Regions from separate parts of the Aminobacter sp. GW821-FHT11F06 genome, predicted to be linked through region 1. Evidence: predicted binding sites of a transcription regulator. Region 1 holds the regulator's gene; each other region holds the start of a gene.
What was found. Region 1 encodes LexA, which represses DNA repair genes until DNA is damaged. Its sites were predicted from a motif close to TGTTCNNNNTGTGTTCNG; they were not measured.

Region 1 (7,097 bases):
GCGCGCGACGCCTGCGCCCTGCCCGCTCTGCGCAAGGATTTCATGTTCGAGCCTTACCAGGTGCACGAAGCTCGCGCCTGGGGTGCGGACGCCATCCTGATCATCATGGCGAGCCTCAGCGACGACGACACCAAGCGGCTTGAGGACACGGCCTTCGAGCATGGCATGGACGTGCTCGTTGAGGTGCACGACGAAGAAGAGACCGAGCGCGCGCTAAAACTGTCTTCGCGCCTGCTCGGCATCAACAACCGCAACCTGCGCACCTTCGAGGTCAGCCTCGACACTTCCGAGCGGCTGGCGCCGATGGTGCCGGCAGACCGGCTGCTGGTCGGCGAAAGCGGCATCTTCACCCACGCCGATTGCCTGCGGCTGGAAAAATCCGGCATTGGCAGCTTCCTCGTCGGCGAAAGCCTGATGCGTCAGGCCGACGTTGCCGCCGCGACCCGCGCGCTTCTCGACGGCGCAGCCGTTGCGAGCGTCTGACATGGCAAGCACCCTCACCCATATCGGTGCCTCTGGCGAAGCCAACATGGTCGATGTCGGCGACAAGGCCGAGACCACGCGCACCGCGATCGCCGAAGGCGTTGTCATCATGCGCGCTGAAACCCTGGCGCTGATCCTTTCGGGCAACGCCAAAAAGGGCGACGTGCTTGGCACCGCGCGCATCGCCGGCATCATGGCCGCCAAGCGCACGCACGAACTCGTGCCGCTTTGCCACCCGATCCTGTTGACCAAGGTGTCGGTCGAGATCGAGCCCGACGATGCCCTGCCCGGTCTTCGCGTGACAGCGCTTGCGCGCGTCACTGGCAAGACCGGCGTCGAGATGGAGGCGCTGACCGCCGCGTCGGTCGCCTGTCTCACCATCTACGACATGGCCAAGGCTGCCGACCGCGCCATGGTGATTTCCGGCATCCGGCTGGTCGAAAAGACCGGCGGCAAGTCGGGCGACTACAAGGCGGCCGAATAGATGGCGCTGCTGCCCGTAGCCGAGGCTCTGGAACGCCTGCTTGATGGCGCCGAACCCAGCGGCACAGAGACGGTCGGCCTCAACGAGGCCTCAGGACGCGTGCTTGCAAGCCCCTTGCATGCCCTGCGCACCCAGCCTCCCTTCAATGCCTCCGCCATGGACGGTTATGCCGTTCGCGCAGCCGACATCGCGTCCCTGCCAGCACGGCTGAAGGTCATTGGCACAGCACCTGCGGGAAAACAGTTCACCGGGACGGTTATGCAAGGCGAGAGCGTGCGCATCTTCACCGGCGCACCTGTGCCGGGCGGTGCGGACACCGTCGTCATTCAGGAGAACGTCCGCGACCTCGGCAATGGCGAAATCGACGTGCTGGAACCAGCGATACTTGGGCGCAATATCCGCGCCAAGGGCCTCGATTTCAAACAGGGCGATCTGATTCTCGACGCTAGCCGCGTGCTTGATCCGGCGGCGCTGTCGCTGATCGCGGCCGCCAATCACCCCGAAATGCCAGTGGTTCGCGCGCCGCTGGTTGCCATCATCGCCACCGGCGACGAACTGCTTCCGCCCGGCAGCAACCCGGGTCCTGACCAGATCATCGCCTCCAATGCCTATGGTGTCGCCGCGATAGCCCAATCGGTTGGCGCACGTGTGCTCGATCTCGGCATCGCAGCCGACCGTAAGGATGCGATCTCAGCCCTCGTCGCCAAGGCGCTCGATGCCCAGGCCGACGTCATCGTGACGCTCGGCGGGGCCTCAGTCGGCGACCATGATCTGGTCCATGGTGTTTTGACCGGGCTCGGCATGGATCTCGATTTCTGGAAGATCGCCATGCGCCCCGGCAAGCCGCTGATGTTCGGCCGCCTTGGCAAGACGCGTTGCATCGGCCTGCCCGGCAATCCGGTCGCCAGCCTGATTTGCGCGCACATTTTCCTGAAACCGCTGCTGGCAAAGCTTGGTGGGCGGCCCTATGCGCCCGACATCCGCAAAGGCGTCCTCGACACTGCGATGGCTGCCAACGACCTGCGCCAGGATTTCGTTCGCGCCATTGCGCGCGAGACGGCAGACGGCCTCATCGTTACGCCATACACGATCCAGGACTCGTCAATGCTCCGCACGCTCGCGGACGCCAACTGCGCCATCATGCGCGAGCCCTTCGCACCGGCCGCCGAATCTGGCAGTGCGTGCCGCGTGATGATGCTGCGCTGAACGAAGCAGCCACTTTCCTTCACCAGATATAAACAGTTGCAGAACACAACTGGAACAGATAGTGTTTGTTCTGGGTTTGTTTTTCTTCTGATTCCTCCGGGGGTGGCGATGCTGACGCGCAAACAACACGAGCTTTTGCTGTTCATCCACTCGCGATTGAAAGAGACGGGCATCCCGCCATCCTTCGACGAAATGAAAGAGGCGCTCGACCTCGCCTCCAAATCCGGCATCCATCGCCTGATCACAGCACTTGAAGAGCGTGGCTTCATCCGACGCCTGCCCAACCGGGCACGCGCGCTTGAAGTGCTGCGCATGCCCGATTCGATCGCGCCTGGCCTCAACGCGGCGCGGAAGTTTTCACCCAGCGTCATCGAGGGCAGCCTTGGCCGTCGGCCCGAGCCATCGCGCTCGATGTCAGCTGGCAATGACGACGACGCTGGTTCGGCCGTCACCATTCCGGTGATGGGGCGTATCGCCGCCGGCGTGCCGATCGACGCGATCCAGCACAAGACCCATTCCATTGTCGTTCCGCCTGACATGATCATGGGCGGCGAGCATTACGCGCTCGAGGTCAAGGGTGACTCGATGATCGAAGCTGGCATCTTTGATGGCGATACTGTCGTCATCCGCAGCTCGACCACCGCCAATCCCGGCGAGATCATCGTCGCGCTTGTCGATGACGAGGAAGCGACCCTCAAGCGCTTCCGCCGCAAAGGCGCCTCGATCGCGCTGGAAGCCGCCAATCCAGCCTATGAGACCCGCATCTTCGGGCCTGACAGGGTCAAGGTCCAAGGCAAGCTCGTCGGGCTGATCCGCCGCTATTGATTTTTACACAAGCCGGGCGCGCTGCTGAGCTCGGCCTTTCGTGCTGTCGTTCGGGCTGCCTGAACGGAATGCCGGCTATTTGACCCGGTCGAACCGCGCGTGCGATTGTGGCCATTTGAAAAGACCGGGATCGAACATCATGAATTTGGTTGTTGCTGAAGCACTGAGGTGGTGTTTCAGCAGTTCGGCGCACCCGGAGCAGATTTAGGCCGAACTCATGTGAGGCTTCGACCCCTCGTTATTTCGCTATGGAAACATACAGAAAGAATCTTTTGTCCTCGGCTATTGTTTTAACCGAGCTCCCGAAATGGGTGAGAAATGCATCTTGATCGCGTTTTGGCACAAGCACGCCATCGCCTGGGGTAAGCCATGCTGATACGTCAGCAGGTGTTTTCAGCTGTGTAATTTTACCTTGCCTATAGAACTCGGCCGAAAAGCTGCGTGCATCCAGAATGGCCAAACGGCCTGTATCTGGAAATGCAGCAATCAGGTCGACCTCAGTGGGGATTGCTGAGCGGGCCCAGCCGAACAAGGAAGCTGCGGTAATGCCTAAAAAAACCACCAACACTTCCGCCACTCCGAGCTTCAGCCAAAATGTTCGCGAGAGGTCGGTCCTGGTCCACAAAATGACAGCTAGCAGTGCTGCGGCTGGCAACCCTGGCAGCACATATGCCAGGAGGATGTTTGCTGCCAGAGTGAAAAACACCAGCGGCGTTACGGCGAACAAAAACAGATACAGATGAAGTCCGCCGCTTTCAGGTATGCCCTTCCGTAGCCGCCAGATCAAAACAGGCAACAGCAGGCTCCAAGGTAGAGTGGCCGCAACCCAATATAGCCAGATCGTGCCCTTCGGGTGCGCGCGCCCCGCGCCGTAAAGGTCTCCGGTCCAGCCGGGTTGCAGAAAGCGCTGGATGTGCTCACCGATCAGGAAATAGTGAAGAAATCCGGGCGTGGCAATTTCCGCCGCCACATACCATGGTATCACCAGCACGGCGACCAAGGCGCTCCCGCCAACCCATGGCAGGCGGCCAAGATCTTTCCAGCCACCGCGCCATATCATCCACGCCATGATTGGCGTTAGCGAAAGAACCACGGCTACAGGACCCTTGGCCAACAGCCCAATGGCAAGCCCCAAAAAGAACAGCCAGCCCCAGCGACGGCTTTTTTCCATGCCGCCGTGAAAGCCAGCCATGCATGCAACGACGCCAAGCGTTAAGACCATGTCGGTCATAACGAAGGCTGAGGCGACAAAAAACAGCCCTGTGCTGGCGGTGACCAATACCGCTGCCGCTGCCGTTCGACGATCGGTCAATGTGCACGCCCATCGATGCAGAATTACCAAGGTGGCGATGGCTGCCAGCAAAATTCCCAGTCGCGCAGCAAACGGCGTTGCACCAAACACGGCTATTCCCGCTGCCGACAACCATGTGTGCAATGGCGGCTTGGCCCAGAATGGCACGCCATAGTCAAACTGTGGCGTGATCCAATTGCCGGTTTCAACCATTTTCCGGGCGATTTCGGCATAGCGCGCTTCGGTTGGATCGGTTAGCGGTACCCAGGCCATTGCCAGCAGCCGCACGATGAGCAACGAGAGCAGGCCCCAGAAAATAGCACGGCTCTTGGTCATGATATTGCGCTTTCAGTCAAGATCCTGGCCTCAACGGCACGGCTTTCTGGGGCGTGGCCGGTGCATTGCATCATATCGGTGGCATCGCCCGGATGCAGCATGATCAGACAATCCGATTTCGCAGCCGACAACAGGCGCGGAAGCCATAGCTGAACATTGGCTGGGTCATTGAGACGGAGAAAGCCTGAAAAATCGCTGTTTACCTGGAGCTTGGCCTTGGTGAAGAACATGCGCGCTCGCACCGCCATCGCCATGACCGCCAATCCTTTGACGCCACCTGACCGAAGATTGCGCCATCGGTCTGCCCATGTGGCGGGCAACGGCACGCGCACCCATGTCTGCGGTCCGTATGGCAAGAGCGTGACAAGCGGTGCAATTTCCGGGAAGCAATGGCAATGCTGGTGGCCATCGTAATAATCGGGCAGGCTACCAAAGAGCGCAACGAACGCTTTGGTCTGCCGGTTGAGCGAAACGGCAACCTCAACCGGCAAGGCAATGCCCGGCAGCATCAGTTTGGCCAGAGGCCAGACTGGCTCCCGCTTCGAAAAGCCGTGCGTCAGGTTCAGATGCAGTCCGACCTGCGCACCTGCATCTCTTAGCGCTCGCAGACGGGCTATATCGCCGGGCTCAATCGCATCATTGACCATGACTGATGTGCCATCGAGCCGCCCCGCCGCCAATAGCGACAAGATTACCCGGTCATGCCCGCGACCCAGCCCGAAGTCATCCGCGATCCGCATCAGTTTTTCCCTTGAAGCTGATGTCTTCCGCCAGAATATAAGGCGGGCGCTTCTTGGCCTCTAAGACGGATTTTCCGACATATTCGCCCAACAGACCTAAAAAAATCATCTGGACGCCCCCAAAGAACGCGACGAGCGTCAAAACCGACGTAATTCCTGTCGGAATTGCAGGGAAAAAGAAATGCTGAAGCACGATGTAAATACCATACGCTGCGCTCAGCATTGCAATGATGCTTCCCGCCATTCCCATCAAACGGAGCGGTGTCGTTGTAAAGCTTGTCATGGCATCAAATGTCATCGACAACAGGCGGACCGGGCTAAAACTGCTATTGCCGCGGACGCGCGGTGGCGGCTCAAGGGCGATGCCGGTTTGGCGAAAGCCAATCCAGCCATACAGCCCCTTCATAAACCGATCACTCTCGGGAAGGCTGCGCAGCGCATTCATGAACCGTTGGTTGATCAAGCGAAAATCACCCGCACCCGGCGGAATTTCAAATCGGTTACCGCGATTGATGACCCAAAAAAACAAATGCGAAAGGGTCGCCTTCATCACCCCTTCAGACGCGCGACGATTGGCTTTGTAAGCGTAAACACTATCCATGCCTTCAGTGAGCCAGATACGCACGAAATCGGGAAGCATTTCAGGCGGATGCTGGAGGTCTGCATCCATCAGAATGGCAGCATCGGCGTAATAAGCTGCATCTATTCCTGCGGAAAGTGCTGCCTCTTTACCGAAATTGCGCGAAAACTGGAGAAGACGAACAGGACGCGCGCCAAAATCGTAAGCCTTCAACAGGGCAAAGCTGTCATCACTGCTACCATCGTCAATAAAGATATAGTCGACATTGAGCGCAAACTCTGTCGAGATACTGCGTGCAATTGAATTCAGCCGATCAAGGAGATCGGGCAATCCCTCAGCTTCGTTGTAGATGGGAATAATAATGCAGAGTGTTTTTGCAGTCATGGCGTCTTCTTTGCAAAAATTACTGTCGATGAGATCGCAAAATTAATAATCGCCGCAAGTGCTATCGCAACAAATAGCGCTGCAGCCAATGGAATGCCTGCATATAAAGTCACCTTCAAAATCACCACTCGCAGAGCATATATCAAACAACTCCAGACCATGAATAATACGTATCCGCGAATGGGATTACGCTTTGTGCCATGGAAGGTGATCCGATCATGGAAAAAAAATACTACCGATGCACTGAAAAACATCGCCACGGCCAAAGCGTATCCCGGATCCAAACCTATCCAGCTTGTTGCAGCCAGCGTTACGACATAATCGATTGCGGCTCCTATGCTGGAGCCGCTAGCAAATAGAGAGATACGTTTCAGCATTGAGGCAAACCAATGGCACTCTGGCCGTGAAATTGATGCTGGGGGCCCATGTCGGTGCAATGGCGCGGGACACTTCAATCATTGAGGCGACTTCCGATGAAGGACAGCGTTTCAGCCGCGAATAAATGCAGGTCGCACGTTTCTCAACCAATAAATCATCACGCCGCGCCCGCCACAACGGGCATGCCATTCTGTCATCATATTCTTGTCCAGGTACCAAACTTTTCGAAACTTGAGACACAAGCTATGGCCACGTCTCCCCAGATCGCTGCGAATAGCAGGTGCCGCATTGCCAGCCTTGCATATAGCCGCAATCCGCTTGAGACCAGTATTTGTGCCATGTCCATAAAGACACTGGATCAACCGATGATCCGTATGTTCCTGTGAAAGC
Region 2 (7,097 bases), on a different contig from region 1:
GGAATTATGGCGCCAACATCGCCTCGATGAGCTTTCGGCGGATGGCCGAACGCTTTGGTCATGATGCGCGCATACGCGAGGCACTGGCCGCCGATCCGCGCCTGCCATCCGAGTGTCGGCACCTGCTCCTGGTCAAGCTTGGCGAGGCCTTGAGGGCATCGCCCTTCGTCACGGCGCTGATGGGTGCTGCGCGCGCCGAAAAGGTGACACGCGACGCCTGCGTGAAGGCTTCGCTGACGCTCATCGAAGGCACCCGCACCGACGAGCATATGGCGCTGGTGGAACATCTGCGCTTACGCGGCGATCTGACCCCGAGCTTCATCATCCGCATCCTTGCCCACGGCAAGGTCGACTTCTTTGGTGCCGCGCTGGTGGTTCTGACCGGCCGCGACGAGCCAAGGGTGAGAGCGCTGCTGTCTGCCGGACAGGATGTGGCGCTGACAGCCCTTTTCCGCTCCGCTGGCCTTGCCGATGCGACGCATGCGATCATCCTGCGCGCCCTGAAAGTCTGGCGCGAGGTGGCCAATGGCCGCCGTGTTGCCGGTGCCCAGGAAGTCAGCTGGCTGATGCTCAAGGAGTTGGGCGGCCAGTCAGCCGAGGGCGAACTGGCCGGATTGGTGAAGTCGATCCACCTCGAAGCGTTGCGCGAGAATGCGCGTGGCCATGCACTGGCGATAGCGGCCGCCTAAGCAGCCGGCACCACTCAGATATCCAGCACTTCCGTCTGCGCGAATTCGGCACGGTCCTGGATGAAGCGGAAGCGGGCTTCCGGCTTGGTGCCCATCAGCGCGTCGACGGCCGATTTGGTAACGTCTTCTGTATCAAGCACGTCGACCCGCAAAAGCGTGCGCTTCTTGGGGTCCATCGTGGTTTCCTTGAGCTGGCTCGCCATCATCTCGCCGAGGCCCTTGAAACGGCCGATCTCAACCTTGCCGCGCCCGCTGAACTCGGTGCGCATAAGCTCGTCCTTGTGGGCGTCGTCGCGCGCATAGCCGACCTTACCGCCCTGACGCAGGCTGTAGAGCGGCGGCACAGCCATGTAGAGATGGCCGTCGCGGATCAGCTGCGGCATCTCCTGGTAGAAGAAGGTGATCAGCAGCGAAGCGATGTGGGCGCCATCGACATCGGCGTCGGTCATGATGATGACGCGGTCGTAGCGAAGGTCTTCGTCGCGGTATTTCGAGCGTGTGCCGCAGCCCAGCGCCTGGATCAGGTCGGCGATCTGCTGGTTGGCGGTCAGCTTGTCGTGGCCAGCGCTGGCGACGTTGAGGATCTTGCCGCGCAACGGCAGGATCGCCTGCATCTTGCGGTCGCGCGCCTGCTTGGCCGAGCCACCTGCCGAGTCACCTTCGACGATGAACAGCTCGGCACCCGCGGCTGCATTTTGCGTGCAGTCGGCGAGCTTGCCGGGCAGGCGCAGCTTGCGCACGGCACTCTTGCGCGAAACTTCCTTCTCTTGGCGTCGGCGCACGCGTTCGTCAGCGCGCGCGATGACCCAGTCGAGCAGCTTGGAAGCTTCCTGCGGATTGTCAGCAAGCCAGTGATCGAACGGATCGCGGATCGCGGTCTCGACCAACCGCATGGCTTCGACAGTCGCCAGCTTGTCCTTGGTCTGGCCGACGAACTCGGGTTCGCGGATGAACACCGACAGCATGCCAGCCGCCGATATCATCACGTCTTCGCTGGTCATGATCGAGGCGCGCTTGTTGCCGACGAGGTCGGCATAGGCGCGCAGACCACGCGTCAGCACGTTGCGGAAACCCATTTCGTGGGTGCCGCCGTCGCCGGTCGGGATGGTGTTGCAGTAGGAATTGACGAAGCCGTCGCCGCCATACCAGGTGATGGCCCATTCCATCGCGCCGTGGCCGCCCTGCTTCTCGGTCTTGCCCGAGAAGATCTCGCGGGTGACCTGCATCTCGTCGCCGAGCGAGGCCTTGAGATAGTCGCCGAGGCCGCCGGGGAAGTGGAACACCGCCTTGGCCGGCGTCTCGTCTTTCTCCTTGAGCAGCGCGGGATCGCAGCTCCAGCGGATTTCAACGCCGCCGAACAGATAGGCCTTGGAGCGCGCCATCTTGCAGATGCGAGCTGGCTCGAAATGCGCGCCCTTGCCGAAGATGTCCGGATCGGGGTGAAAACGCGTTTTGGTGCCGCGCCGGTTGTGCACGTCGCCGAGCTTTTCCAGACCGCCTTGCGGAATGCCGCGCGAAAAGCGCTGCCGGTAGAGCTGGCGTCCGCGCGCGACCTCGACCTCGAGCTGGTCGGACAGCGCGTTGACCACCGACACACCGACGCCGTGAAGGCCGCCGGAGGTCTCGTAGACCTTGCTGTCGAACTTGCCGCCCGCATGCAGGACGGTCATGATCACTTCGAGGGTCGACTTGCCCGGAAATTTCGGATGGTTCTCGACCGGGATGCCACGGCCGTTGTCGGTGACGGTCAAAAAGCCTTCTGCATCGAGCTCGACTTCGATAAAGGTGGCATGGCCTGCAACCGCCTCGTCCATCGAGTTGTCGATGACTTCGGCGAAAAGGTGATGCAGCGCCTTTTCGTCGGTGCCGCCAATATACATGCCAGGCCGGCGGCGAACCGGCTCAAGGCCTTCCAGGACTTCGATGTCGGCCGCGCTATAGCCTTCGCTGCCATCCTTGGCTGGTGCGGGGCGCTTGGCTGCTGCGGCTGCCTGCACCAACGGATCCGCCGGGCGGGAAACGGGGCGGGGCGGCTGCTTGTCGAGGCTGCCGAAAAGATCGTTGCTATCGTCCATGCTCAATACGGTTTTTCCGATGCTGCGAATCAGTTTGCCAAGTGTGCCAGTTTTGCCAGCATCGCAATAGAAGTTCCTGATATGTTCGTGCGACACGTTGTCGGATGCGACCGCGCCTTGCAACCATTCGTAAACGCTATCCAGAATTGGCGGTTCACCATGACCGATGATTTCGCCTTAGGCGGTTGCTGGGCGGCAAAATGATTAATAACTGCTAGCCGATCAATTAAACAAGAAGGCGGGGGCCTCGTGCTTGATTTCGGTTCCCTTCTGCTCGCGACGGCACTGTCCGGCGCCTGCCTGAGCGGAACGATGCTCGCTATGTGGCTGACCGAACGCCAGGCGAGTTTCGTTCTTACGATGGCGCTCGGGATACTACTTCTCGTCGCCCATGTCATCGCCTTTTGGCAATATGGCCATGATGGCGGCACCTGGCTCGCGCCGCTCGTTTTGGTATTGCTGATAGCTGGCTTCTTCTTGGTTTTCAGCTCCTCGGATCAGTATCTCGACAAGACCCGCCACAAGGTTGTGGCGCTGCCGGTGTTGGCGGCGATGCTTTTGACCAGCGCCGTCACGGCTGCCGGTTTTGATGGCCTGGGGTTTGTGATCGCCTATTCAACCGTCACGGTTCTGCTGGTCATGACCGGCGGCGGTTTCTGGATCAGCGGAGCTCATGACTGGCGTATTCTTGCCGCCGTTTCGATGCTGGCGGGCAGTTGTGCCGTCTCGTTTGCGCTCTGTGCCCTGGTCCTCGCCGTAAACGGCCAATGGGTCCTCGACGGGGCCCCTGACAACTGGGCGGAACGGTTGAACACAGTCGTCGCCGTAGCCTGCATGACGGCACTGGGCGCGTTGACGATCTCGCTCCATCATTTGCGTACTCAAAACAAACTTACCGCCGAGGCGATGACTGACCCGCTGACCGGGCTGATGAACCGCCGGGCGTTGACCACGCTCTATGGCGGCACCCTGTTTGGGCCTTCGATGGCGGTGGCCATGTTCGATTTGGACCATTTCAAACGCACCAATGACGTTTTTGGTCATGCTGTTGGCGACAGGGTGCTGCAGCGCTTTGCCGAAGTGATCAAGGAACATGCGCAGGCCGGCGTGGATGGTTTCAGGCTCGGCGGCGAGGAGTTCGCCATCGTCATGTCAAGGATCGCCGAGGACAAGGCCCTTGAGATTCCGCGCGTGATCGGCACTGCTTTCGGTGCGGAGATCGTGGCGACCAAGCTCGGGCCGCTGCGCAGCACCGTCAGCGTCGGCATCGGCTTTGGCCAGGCAGATGGGAAGGCGCTGGAAGACGTTCTGGCCGCAGCCGACGCAGCGCTCTACGAGGCAAAACGCGCCGGCCGCAATCGGGTCGTCACAGCCAGTTCGTCAGGCAGTGTTCTGGCGTGCGTCCCCGAGCTCCTGTCCGCTTAAGCTCGGCGCTCATCCGGGGTGTCCGTCATGGAGGCCAGTCACGAACTGATCCGCCAAAAAGAAACGGCCGGACAGAGCGTCCGGCCGTTTCGTGGTGCTTTGAACCTGCTTACTCGGCGGCGCCGAGATATTCGCTCAGGGGTGGGCAGGCGCAAACCAGGTTGCGGTCGCCGGCGACGTTGTCGATGCGCGACACCGGCGGCCAGTACTTGGCCACGGTGTCGGGATCGCCGCCCGGATAGGCAGCTTCGAGGCGCGAGTAGGGGTGCTTCCACTCCCCAGCCAGCGTTTCCGTCGCGGTGTGCGGTGCGTTGGCCAGCGGATTGTCATCCTTCGGCCATTCGCCCTTTTCGACCTTGGTCGCTTCGTTGGCGATGGCGATCATCGCCGCGCAGAAACGGTCGATCTCACGCTTGGGCTCGGACTCGGTCGGCTCGACCATCAGCGTGCCGGCAACCGGCCACGACATGGTCGGTGCGTGGAAGCCATAGTCGATCAGGCGTTTGGCGATGTCTTCGACGGTGATGCCCGCACGATCCTTGAGCACCCGGGTGTCGAGGATGCACTCATGCGCGACGCGGCCATTCTTGCCCTTGAACAGCACCGGATAGTACGCTTCGAGCTTGGTCGCGATGTAGTTGGCGTTGAGGATCGCCGTTTCCGTCGCCTGCTTAAGGCCCGAGGCACCCATCATCCGGATGTACATCCAGGTGATCGGCAGGATCGAGGCGCTGCCGAAAGGTGCTGCCGAAACCGCATGAGCGCTGCCGATTTCGACGTGGCCGGGCAGGAACTGCGCAAGATGCGACTTGACGCCGATCGGGCCGATGCCGGGGCCACCGCCGCCATGCGGAATGCAGAAGGTCTTGTGCAGGTTCATGTGGCAGACGTCGGCGCCGATGTCGGCGGGCCGCGAAAGTGCGACCATCGCGTTCAGATTGGCGCCGTCGAAATAGACCTGGCCGCCATGTGCATGAACGATCTCGCAGATGTCGCGCGCGCCTTCCTCGAACACGCCATGTGTCGAGGGGTAGGTGAACATCAGTGCTGCAAGCCGGTCGGCATGCTGCTCTGCCTTGACCTTGAGGTCGGTGACATCGATGTCGCCGTCGTCGAGGCAATGCACAACCACAACTTCCATGCCCGCCATCGCGGCACTTGCCGGGTTGGTGCCGTGCGCCGAAGAGGGGATCAGGCAGATGTTGCGCTGGGTCTCGCCACGCGAATGGTGATAGCGGCGGATCGCCAGAAGGCCGGCATATTCGCCCTGGCTGCCGGCGTTCGGCTGCAGGCTGACAGCATCAAAGCCGGTGATCTCGCAGAGCCATGCTTCAAGATCGTCGGTCATCGCGCGGTAGCCAAGCGAATGGCTGGTCGGCGCGAACGGATGCAGGTTGGCGACCGACGGCCAGCTGACCGGCATCATCTCGGCGGCCGCATTGAGCTTCATGGTGCAGGAACCGAGCGGGATCATCGCGCGGTCGAGCGCGAGGTCCTTGTCGGCCAGCCTGCGCAGCAAGCGCATCATGTCGGTTTCCGAGCGGTTCTCATGGAACACCGGCTGGGTCAGGAACTCCTTGCCGCGCGGCTTGCCCGGCAGCGCGCGTTTGGCCTCGGCTGGAACCTTCGCACCAAACAAGGTGGCGATCGCTTCGAGATCGGCCCCTGTCGAGGTCTCGTCGAAGGCGACCGAAACATGGTCGGCGTCGATGACACGCAGCAGGCGGCCGGTCTTCTCGGCTTCCGCGGCGAAGCCTTCCGCCTTGCCCTTGGCTTCGATGGTGACGGTGTCGAAACGCTTGTCGCCAACCACCGACAGACCGGCGGCCTTGAGGCCTTCTGCGAGACGGCTGGCCAGCGAGTGGATGCGCTCAGAGATCGCCTGCAGCCCCGACGGGCCGTGCCAGATGGCGAAGGATGCCGCCATGTTGGCGAGCAGGGCCTGCGCGGTGCAGATGTTCGACGTCGCCTTGTCGCGGCGGATGTGCTGCTCGCGCGTCTGCAGTGCGAGGCGGTAGCCGGGACGGCCCTTGCTGTCGACCGACTGGCCGACGAGGCGGCCGGGCATCAGACGGGTCAGCTTGTCGGAAACGGCGCAATAGGCGGCGTGCGGGCCACCAAAGCCCATCGGCACGCCAAAGCGCTGCATCGAACCGGTGGCGATGTCGGCGCCAAGACTGGCCGGCGTGTCGGTGACGGTCAGGCTGAGCGGGTCGGAGACGAAGATGACGATCGCGCCGACGGCCTTGGCCTTTTCGATCGCTGCCTTGTGGTCGCCATAGACACCGTTGGTGTCGGGCCAGGAAACGATAAGCGCCGCGGTGTTGTCATCGATGGTTTCGCCGTCGATCTCGGTGCCGAGCGGCTCGGCGCGCGTGCGCACGACGTCGAGGACCTGCGGGTGGGCAGCCCCGGCAAGGGCGACGCGGCTGCGCTTGTCGCGGTGATGGCGCAGCGCGATGCCGACAGCTTCGGCAACCGCTGTCGCTTCGTCGAGCAGCGAGGCGGAAGCGACCGGCAGGCCGGTCAATTCGGCGACCAGCGTCTGGAAGTGGAACAGCAATTCCAGGCGGCCCTGGCTGATCTCGGCCTGGTAAGGCGTGTAGGCGGTGTACCAGGCCGGGTTTTCGAACAGGTTGCGCTGGATGACCGGAGGCACGTTGACGCCGTGGTAGCCGGCGCCAATGAAGCTCTTCAGCACCTTGTTGCGGCCCATCTTCTCGCCGAGCTCGGCGAGTGCTTCATGTTCGCTCGCGGGCGCCGGCAGATCCAGCGGGCGGTCGAGTCGGATCGACTTCGGAACCGCTTGCGAAATCAGCGTTTCCACCGAAGGCACGCCGATGGCGGCCAGCATGGCGCGGGTTTCGGCCGCGCCGGGCCCGATGTGACGGGCCGAAAATGGGTAAGG
Region 3 (7,097 bases), on a different contig from region 1:
TGCCTGAAGCCTTGTAGTCGTGGAAATCGTAAGGCATGCCGCGGCCTTCGAGCCAGGTGCGCGCCTTCTTGATGGTGTCGCAGTTCTTGATGCCGTACATGATGATGGGCAAGCTCGCCTCCGCGCGACAGGCCGGCGTTGAGTACCGACTCGGCCAATTCAGATGCGGTTTGCTTCCTATATGAAGCCTGTTTTGGCAAGCAGCAGGGCTGACGCGTAGAGGCCGAAGCCGAAGACCGTATGGGTTGCCAGGCTGCGTAGACGCGCAACATTCGGCTTGGGCGTTTTCGACGCGGCGAAGCCGGACCCCATGCCCGGCTGCATGATGAAGAAGGGCGCTGCGACCGTGAGCACGCCAACGATCAACGCCGGAAGCAGTGTCGGCTGACGCGCCCAGTCGAGGCCCCAGATCGCGAGCGGGACAGCGGCAAAGACGATGCCGATGGCATAGTGTGCGCTCCAGCCGATGACACCCTCGCCGCGAACCGGCGCCGCCTGAGCGATTGCGCCATGCACAAAGCGGCCGCGCGGGAAATGGCCGATCCAGCGGCCGACCATCGCAAAGTTGAGCGAAGGAATGCCGAAGCAGCGCTTCAGGAAGATGCCCCAGATATCCATCACGACCGTTGCGCCAACGCCGATCAAGACTGCGTATCCAAAGATTTCCAGCACTTCATTCACCTGCTTTCATTGGCGGCGCGTCGAGGGTCACCTTCCGCGCCTCCCCGACGACGGTCTCACATCGTCGGTCGCCATCAACATTCAATAACTTAATTGATTGATTGATGGAGGAATGATAGCTTCATGTCAATGATCTCAGCAGAAACCCAGATCTTCGCCGACATCGCCGAGCTCGCGCGTACGCTTGGCAATGGCCACCGGCTGATGTTGCTCGAACACATCGCCCAGGGCGAGCGATCCGTCGAGCGGCTGGCCGAGCTTTGCGGCCTGTCCATCGCCAACGCCTCGCAGCATCTGCAACAGCTCAGACGTGCGGGTTTTGTGCAGACCAGGCGGGACGGCAAGCACGTGCTGTATCGGCTAGGAAGCGGGCCGATTCTGCCCCTGCTGAAAGCGCTTAGGCATCATGCGGAGCACAACCGCTCGGAAATCCGCGAACTCATCGCCGACAGTGTCGGCCGGCGCGAGAGGCTGGAAGCGATCTCGCCGGCAGAGCTGCTGGCGCGGATGCAGGAAGGCAGCATCACCTTGCTCGATGTTCGCTCGCATGAAGAATTCGCGCTGGGGCATCTGCCGGGCGCGATCAACATCCCTGCCGAAGAACTCGAGTGCCGGTTCGCCGAGCTTCCGGCGGATCAGGAAATCGTTGCCTATTGCCGAGGTCCCTATTGCATCCTCTCCGTCGATGCCGTCGCGGCCTTGCACGCGAAGGGTTTGCAAGCGAGCAGGCTGGAGAACGGATTCCCGGACTGGAAAGCGGCCGGATTTCGCGTCGAGACCTAGATCAATCCCACCACTATGCTCTCAAGCTGAAATCACGGGCGTCCATGCCTGCATTTTAGCTGTTTTGTGTTGACCTAGGCCTAACTGTCTAGGCGCAATGCCCTTGTCAAACACGTCCAGCCAATTTACATAGGAACCTAATCATATCTATCCTAATGAATGAGAGCCGCGATGAGCGCCGACGTCTTGAAGAGCGCGTTTTTCGATGAACTGCTGAAGGTCAACCGCAAGCTGCGGACGATGTTCGACGCCCGGGTGAAGAAGCGCGGGCTGACCTTGGCGCGCGCCCGGCTGTTGATGCAGATCGCCGAACGCGAAGGCGACACCCAGGCTGAACTCGCCGAGCTGATGCATATCGAGCAGCCGTCGCTTGTCGGGCTTCTCGACGGGCTGGAAAAGAAGGGGCTGGTGGTACGCTGCACCACCGACGATGACCGCCGCGCCAAGCGGATTTTCCTCACGCCCGCCGCCCGGCGCGAAACCGACGGCATGGTCGCCTTTGTCGAAGAACTGCGCAACCAAGTGCTGGCTGGCGTCGACGACGCCGATATCGAAAGCGCGACGCGCGTGCTGAGCATCCTGAGCCGCAACATCGGCGATGCCGCCGAGGACTGAGTGGCCGAGATGCAGCAGCCAGCAGACCCAGACGAAGGACGCCACGAGGCGGCGGAGCCGCAACAGGCCGACGTAGCGACAGAGGCGCCGGCTCCTGCCGCGCCCGCGCCGCCGCCCTTCGTGGCCAAGCCGCCACTGATGGCGGCTGCCTATATCTGCGCCTCGGCCATGCTGTCTCTGACGCAAGGGCTCGGCATGAACCTCGTTGCCGCAAACATCCCGCAGATCCAGGGCTCGATCGGCGCGACCGTCAACGAGACCACCTGGCTGGTCGCCGCCTATATGGCGCCGAACGTGTCGCTGTCGCTCGCGCTGATCAAGATCAGAACGCAATACGGCCTGCGCAATTTTGCCGAGCTCAGCATCCTCGGCTTCGTCATCGCCTGCGTGCTCAATCTGTTCATCCGCGACCTGCCGTCGGCGCTGATCGTGCGCTTCATGAGCGGCATCGCTGCAGCCCCGATGTCGTCGCTGGCCTTCCTCTACATGCTGGAATCGTTTCCTCCAGAGAAGAAGCTCAATATCGGCCTGCCGATGGCGCTGACTTCGATCACGCTGAGCGCACCGCTGGCGCGACTGATCTCCCCTTCCCTGTTCGACCTTGGCGGCTTTCATGCCGTGACCATGTTCGAACTCGGCATGGCGATGGTTGCCTTTGCCCTGGTCTATGCCTTGCCGCTGGCGCCGCAGCCGCGCGCCAAGGTGATCGAGAAGCTCGACGTTGTCAGCTATTTGCTGATCGCTGTCGGCTTCGGCTCGACCGCAATCGTTCTGGTGCTCGGGCGACTGTACTGGTGGCTGGAAGCGCCATGGATCGGCGTGCTTCTGGCACTCGCTGTTGTGTGCATCACCATCGCCGCCGTCATCGAACTCAACCGCAAGAACCCGCTGCTCGACATTCGCTGGCTGGCAAGCCCGCCGATCCTGCATTTCACCGGCGTGTTGCTGATGTTTCGACTGGTGCTGTCGGAACAGGCGCTCGGCGCGTCCAGCCTGTTCCAGGCCTTGGGCATGACCAACGAGCAAACCCGCCCGGTCTATGGCGTTATCCTCGTCGCATCCATCGCCGGCGGTGCGACCTGTGCCATGCTGATGAAGCACGGCAAGGAGGAGCGCATCCATATCGCAGCGCTGATCATGATCGCCGTAGGTGCCTTCCTCGACAGCCGCGCCACCAATCTGACGCGGCCGGAGCAGGTCTTCTACAGCCAGGCGCTGATCGCCTTTGCCGGTGCGCTGATCCTGCCGCCGGCCATGAAGAGCGGACTGATGTCGGCGTTGAAGAAGGGCCCGAACTACATATTGAGCTTCATCATCGTCTTTCTGGCGACTCAGAGCATCGGCGGCCTGCTCGGTTCGGCTGTTTTCACCACCTTCATTACGATCCGCGAGCAGTTCCACCACAATGTGCTGATCGAGCACATCGCGCTGACCGACCCGCTGGTGGCGCAACGCGTCGCCCAGCTCGGCGGCGCCTATTCCAAGGTCATCACCGACAAGGTTCTGGTGAACGCCGAAGGCCTGGTTTTGCTGTCGCAGCAAGCGACACGCGAGGCCAATGTGCTCGCCTACAACGACGCCTTCATGCTGATCACGGCCATCGCGCTTGCGCTGCTGTTTTTGCTCTTTGCCCACATCGCCATCGTCGCCATCCGCAAGCGGATGGCAGCGCCCCCACTCCCAGCCACCGCGTGAACCGCCATGCTTACGAAAAGTCTCCACCTCCTGCGTTCCGCCAGTACGTTGCTGGCCATAGTCCTCGGTATCGCCGGGCTGACGCTGATCCTCTATGTCTGGCAATTGCCGCCCTTCAAGAGTTCTGTCGTGGTCACCGAGAACGCCTATGTGCGGGGACAGGCGACCATCCTGGCACCACAGCTTTCGGGCTATATCGCCGAAGTGGCGGTGCAGGACTTCCAGGACGTCAAGGCAGGCCAGCTTATGGTCCAGATCGACGACCGCATCTTCGTGCAGAAGCTTGAGCAGGCACGCGCGACGCTTGCCGCACAGCAGGCCGCATTGGCCAATTCTGAGCAGCAGCGGCACTCGGCCGAAGCACGGGTCAAGTCGGCTGAGGCGCAAATCGGGTCCGCCAAGGTTGCCTATGACAACGCCCAGGCCAGCTGGGGCCGGATCGAGCCGCTGCTTGAGCGCGGCGTGTCGACGCTGAGCGAGGCCGACAAGGTGCGCACGGCACTCGAACAGGCGCGCGCCGCCAACAGTCAGGCGGAAGCGGCCGCCGAAGTGTCGCGCCAGGACCTGCAATCGACAATCGTCGGCCGCCAGTCGCTGGCGGCAGCGGTCGCAGGCGCCGAGGCCGCCGTGCATCTGGCCGAAATCGACCTCAAGAACACCCGCATCGTGGCACCCGAAGACGGACGGCTCGGCGAGGTCGGCGCACGGCTTGGCCAATATGTGGCGCCGGGAACGCAGCTGATGGCGCTGGTGCCCAAGCGCACCTGGGTGGTCGCCAACTTCAAGGAAACCCAGCTTGCCAACATGAAGGTCGGCCAGCCGGTAACCTTCACCGTCGATGCGCTCGGTCATGGAACGCTGACTGGCCATGTCGAGCGCTTCGCGCCGGCGACGGGCTCGGAATTCAGCGTGCTGAGACCAGATAACGCCACGGGGAATTTCACCAAGGTGGCGCAGCGCCTGTCAGTGCGCATCAGCATCGATCCGGGCCAGGCGATGGCGGAACAACTGTCGCCCGGCATGTCGGTGGTGGTCAGCCTCGACACGAGTTCGCAGCCGCAGGCCGAGGCGGCGGCGCACTGACTTGCAGACACCTACACTCGGCGTTGACGCCCTCCCTCCCCCTTGTGGGGAGGGATACAGGGTGCCAGGCCAATTTCAACCTTGCCATTTGAACGCCTGGAATTGTCAGGCAAGCGCGAAAGCACCCCCACCCTTTATCCCTCCCCACAAGGGGGGAGGGAGGCGTCGACGTTGCGGGCTTCAGGCCTGGTCCGTCCGAGGCTTACGCCTTGCGAACCATCGGATAGCTCGACGAGAAGATCTCCTCGACCGGCAGGTGGTTGAAGGTGCGCAGCGGGTATTTGGCGATGACGCCTTCGAACTGTGTCTGCGCACGCTTGCGGTAGGCACGGTCGTCGACGCCCGGAATGACGCCGTCTTCCATGACGAAGCGGCCGCCGATCATCACGCTCTGCACCGACTGCGCCGAGGCGTTGAGCATCAGCGTCTGGATCGGGTCTTGAAGAGCCGCAGGAATTCTGGCGCAACGCGCGGCAGCCGCTGCCAGCAAGCTGAGATCAGCCCTGCAACCGCCAACGGCCGGGATGGAGATAAATCCCCTGGCCGTGCAAGCTATGGACCAGTGCCAATTCGCCTACGCGCCAGGTAACCGGGTTTTCGAGCGGCGTTTCCGGCAAGGAACTGATGTCGCGGAGCAAGGTGCAGTGCGGCTCATAGCTGGCGCGCATGCGCATGTTCAGCCCGACGGTTCCGAGCGCCGCGCCAAGCTTGCGCTGCAACACCACGAGCTCGGCTTTGCCGTTGCCGCAGAGCAGGACGAGCGGAGGCTTGCCGCTGCTCTTGAAACTGATGAAGCGGTCGAAGGTCAGCTCGAACGGTGGTGCTCTGACCGCCTCGCCGGCCCGCATGGCGACATCGAGCAGTCGGGAAGGCAGACCGGCATGCTTCCCAAGGGAAAATAGCGAGACGTGGAGCCGGTCGGCAGCCTGAAGCTGACCAGTCAAACCATGCTGACAACACAGATTTTGCCTCAACGCGGCGGTGCGTGCAGCGTCTACAGGCCCGGCAAGCAAACAGAAGAACAGATTGTCGGTGTGTCGACGCTGCACCACCGGTGGCAGGCCGAGATCGAGCGACAGTTGATCAGCTGACGCATTAGATGGATTGCGTAATTTCCCTCTCGTGGACATGCGATGACCTCGCCTCACCTTGAGAACAAAACGAGATCATCGTAAGTATTTTTTCCTACCGAGGCAACTACCGCTGCTGGTCGTTTCGAGTGGTTCCAAGCCTTGCTGAGGGGCCGCGCAGATGCGCGGCCCCGCAGCGTTGAGGTCTCAGCGCACCGGCGGGGCGTACATCAGGCCGCCGGCGTTCCACAATGCGTTGATGCCGCGATCGATCTTCAGGTCGCTCGACTGGCCGAGGTTGCGCTCGAAGATTTCGCCGTAATTGCCGACTGTCGAAACGACATTGTAGGCCCAGCGCGGATCGAGCCCGAGCTGCTGGCCGCTGTCGCCTTCAGCACCCAAGAACCGCTTGATCGCCGGATTGGCCGAGGTCAGGCCGGCTTCGGCGTTGTCTTTCTTGATGCCGAGTTCTTCTGCCTCGACGAGCGCGAACAGCGTCCAGCGCACGATGTTGAACCACTTGTCGTCGCCCTGGCGCACGGCGGGTCCAAGCGGTTCCTTGGAGATGATCTCGGGCAGCACGGTGTAGGCGGCAGGATCGGTGAGCTTCAGGCGCTGGGCATAAAGGGCGGAGGCGTCGGTGGTGTAGACGTCGCAGCGGCCGCCAGCGAAAGCCTTGATGATGCCGTCGGCGGAATCGATGACGACGGGCTCGTATTTCAGCTTGTTGGCGCTGAAATAGTCGGCGACGTTCTGCTCGGTGGTGGTGCCTTGCTCGGCGCAGACGGTGGCGCCGGAAAGCTTGAGCGCGCTGTCAACGCCGAGATCCTTGCGGATCATGAAGCCCTGGCCGTCATAATAGGCGGTGCCGACGAAATGGATGCCCAAGCTGGCATCGCGCGACAGGGTCCAGGTGGTCTGGCGCGACAGCACGTCGACGCTGCCCGACTGCAGCGCGGTGAAACGCTCCTTGGTGGAGAGCGGGACGTAGCTCACCTTTTCCGGGTCGCCAAGCACGGCTGCCGCCACCGCGCGGCAGAAATCGATGTCGAAGCCGCTCCATTTGCCAGTGTCGTCGGGGGCCGAAAAGCCGGTGACACCCTGGCTGACGCCGCAGGTGACCTTGCCGCGCTCCTTGACGATGTCGAGGGTGTCGGCTGCCGCTGGCAC
Region 4 (7,097 bases), on a different contig from region 1:
AAGGCCGATCGCCGAAAGTCCCAGAAACTTCGCCGCGATCACCAGCTCTTCCGGCGCGGAGGCTCCGCGCAGGAAGGAGAAATTCGACTGGATGCCGAATTCGGCGTAACTCGTGGCGGCGACCATGTTCATGCAAAAACCCCATGCAGGAACCAGCGTGGGGCCGTTGCTTGCGCGCCATAGAGGCCTTGCCGGTAGAGCCAGTAGCGGCGGCCATCGGCATCTTCGACCCGGTAATAATCACGCGTCGGCGCCTCATTCCCCTCGCGCCACCATTCGGCTGCGATGCGTTCCGGCCCCTCCGCACGCGTCACGCGATGCACGGCACGGCGCCAGCGGAAATGCGGCGGCGGGCCATCGGGCACCTCGGTCAACGGAACGTCGATGGGCTCAGGTGAGCGAAACAAACGAATGGGCCGCTCCAATTGGCCGGGCTGACTGACGGGGCTACGCCGCACCTTGCCAGCCTTGGCGAATGCCTTCCTGTTTTCCTCCTGCGCATAAGAAACGACAGCTGCGGCACGCTCCGGCAGATGACTTTCAATGGGAACAGGTTCGAGGACGGCGGCCTCGCCAAGCCGGGCCGTCACGCGGTCGGCGAAGATCGCCAACCCTTCGCCATCATCTTCGATCTCACCGGCAAGATCGCCCTGGCGCGCATCGAAACGGGCTGTCGAAAGTGCCGACAGGCGGACGAGATCGAAGCCGCAGCCGGCATCGATGGTTTCGCCAAGCGTGGTCAGCCGTTCATGGAACAGCTTTCGGATCAGCACCGGCTCGCGGATCGGCCGCGAGGCACCGACAGTGATACGGCTGACCATGCCGTCGACTCTAAAAAGCAAAAGCTCAAGCGTGCGCGCGCCTTCCTCGCGACGCTCCAGATCGACTTTGAGCGCAGCGGCGAGCAGGCCGACCAGCCGCTCGACATCTTCGATCAGCGACAGAGGGTCAGCGAGATGCCGCTCGACCGAAAGAGGCGCCACCGGCAGGCGCGGCGAGATCGCCTCCTCCAGACGCCCGAGCCCCTGGTCGAGGCGTTCAATGAGCGTTGCGCCAAAGCGCCGGACAAGGGGCGCGCGCGGGCCATCCATGACAGCACCAACGGTGCGCAGCCCGACGCTTTCGAGGCTTGTCTTCGTTTTCGGATCAAGCCGCAGCGCCGATAGCGGCAGGCGGGCGAAGAAATTGCGCTCGCTGCCCGGCGCAATGATCTGGCCGGCGGCGAAGCGCGCCGCAGCCCATGCCGCCCCTGGCGTCGACGCCAGGCCTGAACGGACGTCAAACCCCTGGTGGAAAAACCGCGCCATCAGATCGGCGAGCAGCGCCTTTTCGCCGCCGAAAAGATGAGCGCAGCCGGTGATATCGAGGAACAGCCCGTTTTCACCGTCGAGCGCGACAAGTGGCGTGTAGCGGTCGCACCAGTCGGCGAGGCCTTCGAGCAGCCGGCGGTCGGCCTCAGGGTCCGCCTCGACGATGTCGATGTCGGGATGCATGGCGCGCGCCTCGGCGATGCCCATTCCCGGCCTCAGCCGGCGGGCTTCAGCCTGCTCGTCGAGGGCGGCGATGCGCTGGGCGTTGTTCTCGCGGTGGCTGATCACCAGCGGCTGGCTCGGCCGCGGACCTGAACGCCAGGACCGTCCCAGCCGCCGCCGCAGGATCCGCTCGGCCGCGAGATGGGGAAACCACAGCGACACGATTCTCTGGGACGTCTCTTCTTTCTTCGAGGGTGTGTGCATTTGGGTTCCATTCCAGAATGAATTTGCCGGCAAGTGCGGTGCGGCTCTTGCCGATTTCGACAGTGACGGCAGGCGGGCCGATGGAACCGGCGAGCGGACCGGCAAGCGTGCGCCGAAGCGAGGCCGGCGCCGGCGCGGCGATGAGCCGAACGGGGGCGGCGGTCGGTTCCGGCTCGGCCGACTGGCGCAGCAGGAGCACCGGCCGGCCAGCCTCCTGGGCACGACGGTGAAGCCGCCGTGTCGCTGTGAGATCCAGCCCGCGCGGATTGCCGCGCAACTCGACGATGACGGTGGCAATCTCGTCGATGCCGGTGGCTTCCTCGGCGATCCACAGCGCATCCGTCGGCTTGGGCGCCTCGGCAATAAGCAGGCGATCCGGCGCAAGGCCGAAAAGCCATTCCAGGCCGGCTGCATAAGGAAGCCCAGCCTCCCTGAAGATTTCGGCGGTGCCGATCCACAGCACCAGCGTGCCCGGTTTCGCCTTGAGCATGAGGCTGACAAGACAAAGAGCCAGGCCCGCGGCGGCCCCCGCATTGCGGGTTTGGGTGCCATGAATTTCGGTCAGCGCGGCTTTCGGCAACCCGCCGCCCAGGGTTTCGTCGAGACGCTCGACGCCGGTGGGCAGGAAGAAGTCGCGCGCCGAGGCAACCCCGTTGCGGCGGACAAGCACGCCTGAAGGTGCCGGGCTGTCGGAGGGCGACACCAGCAGCTCGGGCAGCGTGCCCTCGATCTTCGCTATCTTCTGGCGCAGGGCAAAAACGACGTCCCGCGCCACGGCGCTGGTTGCCATGTCGATCTGCCTTCGATTAGTTGTTCCTGTTATGTTCTTATAGATTCCAGAGCTGCCCCCGAGAGTCAAGCCGATTCAAGGGGAATTTATTCCTCTCCTGGGGACAGCTCCTCACCGCTTATTTATCGCCTGGGCGGCAAAAGCCTCGTAAGCGGAGCGGCGAACGGCTATATGCCCTCAAAAGGACGTATAATGGCCCGTATTTACAAGACCCGCGCCTGGCATGACCAGCTTTCGCCCTCGATCGAGGAGTTGGAGCTTCTGGCGCTCGAAGCCTATGCGCATCTGCCGGAGGAGTTTCGCCAGCTGACCGGCGAGGTCGTCATCCAGATGGCGGAATTCCCCACCGACGAGATCATGGACGACCTGTCGCTGGAAACGCCGTTCGACCTGCTCGGGCTGTTCGAGGGGCGCGGCATCGCCGAGCGCTGGAACCCGCAGACCGGCGAAGGCCCCAACCGCGTCACGCTCTACCGTAGGGCGATTCTCGATTACTGGGCCGAGAACGAGGAGACGCTGGGCGACATCGTCACCCATGTGCTGATCCATGAGATCGGCCACCATTTCGGCCTGTCCGACGAGGACATGGAACGGCTGGAGGAAGCCGCCGAATAGGCGGCGGCCCCAATTCAGTAGTCGCTGAGCTTGGTGACGCCGGCCTCGTAGTCGTGGCCTTCGACATCCTTCACCACGGCCTGGCCGCAGCGCATGGTCTTGGTTTCCGTGTCGAAGGCATAGGTCGGCGAACCGAACAGGTGCCAGCCCTTGTTCACGGCAGCGGTGACCTTGTGGCAAAAGGTGGCGTCGTCGGGGCCGGTCAGGAAGCGGTAGAGTTTCATTTTTCGTCTCCGGTCATCTCAGCGATCATCGCGGCCCTCGCCAGCACCTTCTCGGCCTGGACGAGATGCAGCCGCTCAACCATCTTGCCGCTGAGCGAGATTACACCGCGCGAGGCGTTTTCGGGAAGCGCGAAGGCGTCCGCAATGGCGCGGGCTTCGGCAAGGGCCTCAGGCGACGGCGAAAACGCCGCGTTGGCGCCCTCGATCTGGGCCGGGTGGATGACGGTCTTGCCGTCGAAACCCATGGCGGATGCCTCGGCGCAGTCGTGCACGAAGGCTGCGAGATCGCGAAAATCGTTGGACACGCCGTCGAGCATGTCGAGGCGGCCGGCACGCGCCGCGAGCACCATCTGCATCAGCCAGGGCATGAGGTAGCGCCGGTCGGGCGTCATCAGAACGCCGGTTTCCTTGACGATGTCGTTGGTGCCGGCAACCAGGCAAGCGAGCCGCGAGGCGGGATCGCGGCCAAGCTCGGCGATGGCGCCGATATTGATCAGCGCGCGCGGCGTCTCGACCATCGCCCACAGCTTCATCTCGTCGGGCGCATCAGCGTCGTCGAGCACGTCGCCGGCCTCCAATATGTCGCGCGGCGTGGCGACCTTGGGCAACAGCACGCCATCGACATTCCATGCGCTCGCAGCGGCAAGGTCGTCGGCGCCCCACTCGCTCGACAGCGCATTGATGCGCACGATGTATTCGCGTTTGCCTGGCCCACGCACGGCGAGGAACTGGCCGAGCCTTTCGCGCGCCGAAACCTTCTCTTGCGGCAGCACCGCGTCCTCGAGGTCGAGGACGACGGCGTCGCAGGCAAGCGAGGCGATCTTGGCCAGCGCCTTTTCGTTGGTGGCGGGCACATAAAGCACCGAACGGCGCGGGCGCGAGACAGAATGTGACATCTGGTCTTCTTGCCCGGCAACGCTGGCCCTTGCAAGGTCTTGCGAGGTGGTGACGTAACTGCTTTTGTCCTCCACCATCAACCAACGGGAACACTCCATGGCACGCTACGACGTGGTCATCACAGGCGGCGCGATCGTCGGCAGCTCGATCGCCTATTATCTGCGCGAGGAGGGTTTTACCGGCTCGATCGCGCTGATCGAGCGCGATCCGCAATTCGCCCATGCGGCGACCACGCTGTCCTGCGCTTCGATCCGCCAGCAATTTTCGATCCCCGAAAACATCCGCCTGTCGCAGTTCACGCTTTCCCTGTTTCGCCGGCTCAAGGACGAGTTCGGCCCCGACGCCGACATCGGCTTCCGCGAGGGCGGTTATCTCATCCTGGCCGGCGACAACGCTTTTCCCATCCTCAAGGCCAATCACGCAGCGCAGATGGCCGAGGGCGCCGACATCGTGCTGGAGGATGCCGCGCAGCTGGCCAAGCGCTTTTCGTGGATCTCGACCGAGGGCATTTCCGCCGGCGCTTATGGTCGCACGGGCGAAGGCTGGTTCGACGCACATGCCATGCTCGGCCTGTTCCGCAAGGCGCTGAAGACCAAAAATATCGACCTGATCACCGCCGAAGTGGCCGGCATCGAGCGTGAGGGCAACCGCGTCACCGCCGTCACCCTTGCCAATGGCGAGCGGCTGGAGGCCGGCACGGTGTTCAACGCGGCGGGGCCGAATGCCGGCAAGGTGTCCGCCATGGCCGGCATCGCGCTGCCGGTCGAGCCGCGCAAGCGCAACGTCTTTGTCTTCGAAGCGCGCGACAAATTCGCCGATATGCCGCTGATGGTCGATCCCTCCGGCGTCTATGTCCGCCCCGAGGGTTCGGTCTACATCACGGGCGGCGCCGAGAGCGAGGACGGCGAGCAGGCCGCCGATCCCAACGATTTCAACCCCGACTGGGGGCTGTTCGAAGAGGTGATCTGGCCGGCTTTGGCGACGCGCGTGCCGGCCTTCGAGGCGATCAAGGCAACGCAGGCCTGGGTCGGGCATTACGATTACAACGCGCTCGACCAGAACGCCGTCATCGGCCCGCATCCGGAGGTTGAAAACTTCATCTTCGCCAACGGCTTTTCCGGCCACGGCCTGCAGCAGGCGCCGGCGGTGGGCAAGGCGCTGGCCGAATTGCTGGTGCATGGCGGCTACCGCACCATCGACTGCTCGGCCTTCGGCTACCAGCGCATCGCCGAGGGCCGTGCGTTCCGCGAGCTGAATGTGATCTAGGGGCATTTTCCCCGCCCTCATCCTGAGCCTTTCCGCACTGAGCTTGTCGAAGGATGGGGGCTGGTACTCCCGATTGATTTCCTGCACCGAAATGGGCTTCACAACCGTCACGGCATGGATCCCCGGGATCTCCGCACTCGCTTTCGCTCGCGCTCCGACCCGAGGATGACGATTGCTTTGGTGTTCTCGCCAATCGCCAACGTTTGCGCGACGCACCTCTTTTTTTCGTCATCCTCGTGCCCGAAGCGGCGAAGCCGCGCAGGGTCACGGGGATCCATGCCGTGACGGGCGCGAAGGGCAAGGATGACGAGGAAGGGGCGTCGCCGCCAATCGCGAATGTCGGTGGTTGGCGAAAACACCCAGGCATTCGTCATCCTCGGGTCGGAGCGCGAGCGATAGCGAGTGCGGAGATCCCGGGGATCCATGCCACGACGGTTGCGAAGGGCGTTCCGGTGCAAGCATGGCCCCTCGCCTTCGACAGCCTCGCCCTTCGACAGGGACCCCCGCATTGTCGGCTCCCTATATCCTGCACCGAAATGGGTTTCATCTCTGTCGCGGCATGGATCCCCGTAACCCTGCGCGGCTGCGCCGCTTCGGGCACGAGGATGACGAGGAAAGGGGCGTCGCTGCCAATCGCCAACGCTGGTAATTAGCGAGAACTCCCAGGCATTCGTCATCCTCGGGTCGGAGCGCGAGCGATAGCGAGTGCTGAGATCCCGGGGATCCATGCCGCGACGGTCGCGAAGGGCGTTCCGGTGCAAGCATGGCCCCTCGCCTTCGACAGGCCCACCCTTCGACAGGCTCACGGCGAGGGAACCACCTAAACCCCTCCCGCGCCCATCGACAGGGCGGCGAGGAAGGTCATCATCGCCTCGACCTCTGTCGCGGCCCTGCCCGAAGGGCGGCCGGTGCAGCGGGCGCCTTCGGCGCCGTAGAGATCGGCGCGGCAGCATTGGTCCTTGCGGCAGGCGCGCCGCGCGCAGCGCTGTGCCGCCCCGTCGCGGGTGGCGGCGATGCGCACGGCAAGCCCGGCCACCTTGCGCACAGTATAAGGCAGCCGCTCGTCGACTACATTCTTGCGGTCGTCCATTCGCCTTGGTCGTTTCATGTCAAAACACCTTTTTGCTGGAGGGAGCGCGCACGAAAACCGCCGGCCTGGCAAACCAGCCGGATTTGTCAGGGAAGCCGACGCATGGGGCGCGCCTTCTTCAGTATTCTGAATGCGGCACGCCACCATGCGTCCGCCGGTGCTCTTGCCCCACCCTCGTGCCGTTCAACGCATTTTCGCGTAACGGCTGGCAGGGCCTCGGCCTGGGGGCTCAACACCCAGCAACGCCACCGTCAGCGCCGCCGGCCAAGACACCGTCCCCCTCACCTGATACCCGGTGCGCACCAGGTTTCCCTTGAGGGAGATGGGCTGATGTTAAGCCGGCTTTTGGAGGCGTGGATAAATTAGGTGAAAGTTTTTTTGAAAGGTGAGCGCGAACAAGGGGTTGGGGCCGCAGACATCGAAAGTTTTTCCACGGTAGGCCGGCGTCTGTTTCAAAAATTGCCCATCCAAGACCTTCG

Region 2: a site for LexA is predicted at 2,836-2,853, ahead of parE (DNA topoisomerase IV subunit B). Genes of this name have one in related genera too.
Region 3: a site for LexA is predicted at 6,009-6,026, ahead of AC1RTB_RS19105 (2'-5' RNA ligase family protein). Genes of this name have one in related genera too.
Region 4: a site for LexA is predicted at 2,548-2,565, ahead of AC1RTB_RS12535 (ImuA family protein). Genes of this name have one in related genera too.

The regions. Positions count from the first base shown of each region.
Region 1 is NZ_JBXARL010000001.1:122,157-129,253, forward strand. It holds gene trpC (indole-3-glycerol phosphate synthase TrpC) at 1-483, shown strand, start outside; gene moaC (cyclic pyranopterin monophosphate synthase MoaC) at 485-967, shown strand; gene AC1RTB_RS00600 (molybdopterin molybdotransferase MoeA) at 968-2,173, shown strand; gene lexA (transcriptional repressor LexA) at 2,282-2,998, shown strand; gene AC1RTB_RS00610 (phospholipid carrier-dependent glycosyltransferase) at 3,237-4,625, opposite strand; gene AC1RTB_RS00615 (ChbG/HpnK family deacetylase) at 4,622-5,365, opposite strand; gene AC1RTB_RS00620 (glycosyltransferase family 2 protein) at 5,349-6,329, opposite strand; gene AC1RTB_RS00625 (GtrA family protein) at 6,326-6,706, opposite strand; partial or broken gene AC1RTB_RS00630 (Tn3 family transposase) at 6,703-7,097, opposite strand, start outside.
Region 2 is NZ_JBXARL010000013.1:23,912-31,008, forward strand. It holds gene AC1RTB_RS24305 (DUF2336 domain-containing protein) at 1-689, shown strand, start outside; gene parE (DNA topoisomerase IV subunit B) at 704-2,764, opposite strand; gene AC1RTB_RS24315 (GGDEF domain-containing protein) at 3,086-4,189, shown strand; gene gcvP (aminomethyl-transferring glycine dehydrogenase) at 4,299-7,097, opposite strand, start outside.
Region 3 is NZ_JBXARL010000007.1:352,730-359,826, forward strand. It holds gene AC1RTB_RS19070 (ArsC family reductase) at 1-112, opposite strand, end outside; gene AC1RTB_RS19075 (DUF2938 domain-containing protein) at 178-645, opposite strand; gene AC1RTB_RS19080 (ArsR/SmtB family transcription factor) at 805-1,464, shown strand; gene AC1RTB_RS19085 (MarR family winged helix-turn-helix transcriptional regulator) at 1,636-2,079, shown strand; gene AC1RTB_RS19090 (MFS transporter) at 2,218-3,774, shown strand; gene AC1RTB_RS19095 (HlyD family secretion protein) at 3,781-4,857, shown strand; gene AC1RTB_RS19100 (hypothetical protein) at 5,060-5,347, opposite strand; gene AC1RTB_RS19105 (2'-5' RNA ligase family protein) at 5,355-5,987, opposite strand; gene AC1RTB_RS19110 (amino acid ABC transporter substrate-binding protein) at 6,135-7,097, opposite strand, start outside.
Region 4 is NZ_JBXARL010000004.1:232,103-239,199, forward strand. It holds gene AC1RTB_RS12525 (error-prone DNA polymerase) at 1-132, opposite strand, end outside; gene AC1RTB_RS12530 (Y-family DNA polymerase) at 129-1,598, opposite strand; gene AC1RTB_RS12535 (ImuA family protein) at 1,540-2,526, opposite strand; gene AC1RTB_RS12540 (metallopeptidase family protein) at 2,719-3,141, shown strand; gene AC1RTB_RS12545 (DUF1737 domain-containing protein) at 3,156-3,365, opposite strand; gene AC1RTB_RS12550 (HpcH/HpaI aldolase/citrate lyase family protein) at 3,362-4,261, opposite strand; gene AC1RTB_RS12555 (NAD(P)/FAD-dependent oxidoreductase) at 4,359-5,528, shown strand; gene AC1RTB_RS12560 (hypothetical protein) at 6,349-6,618, opposite strand.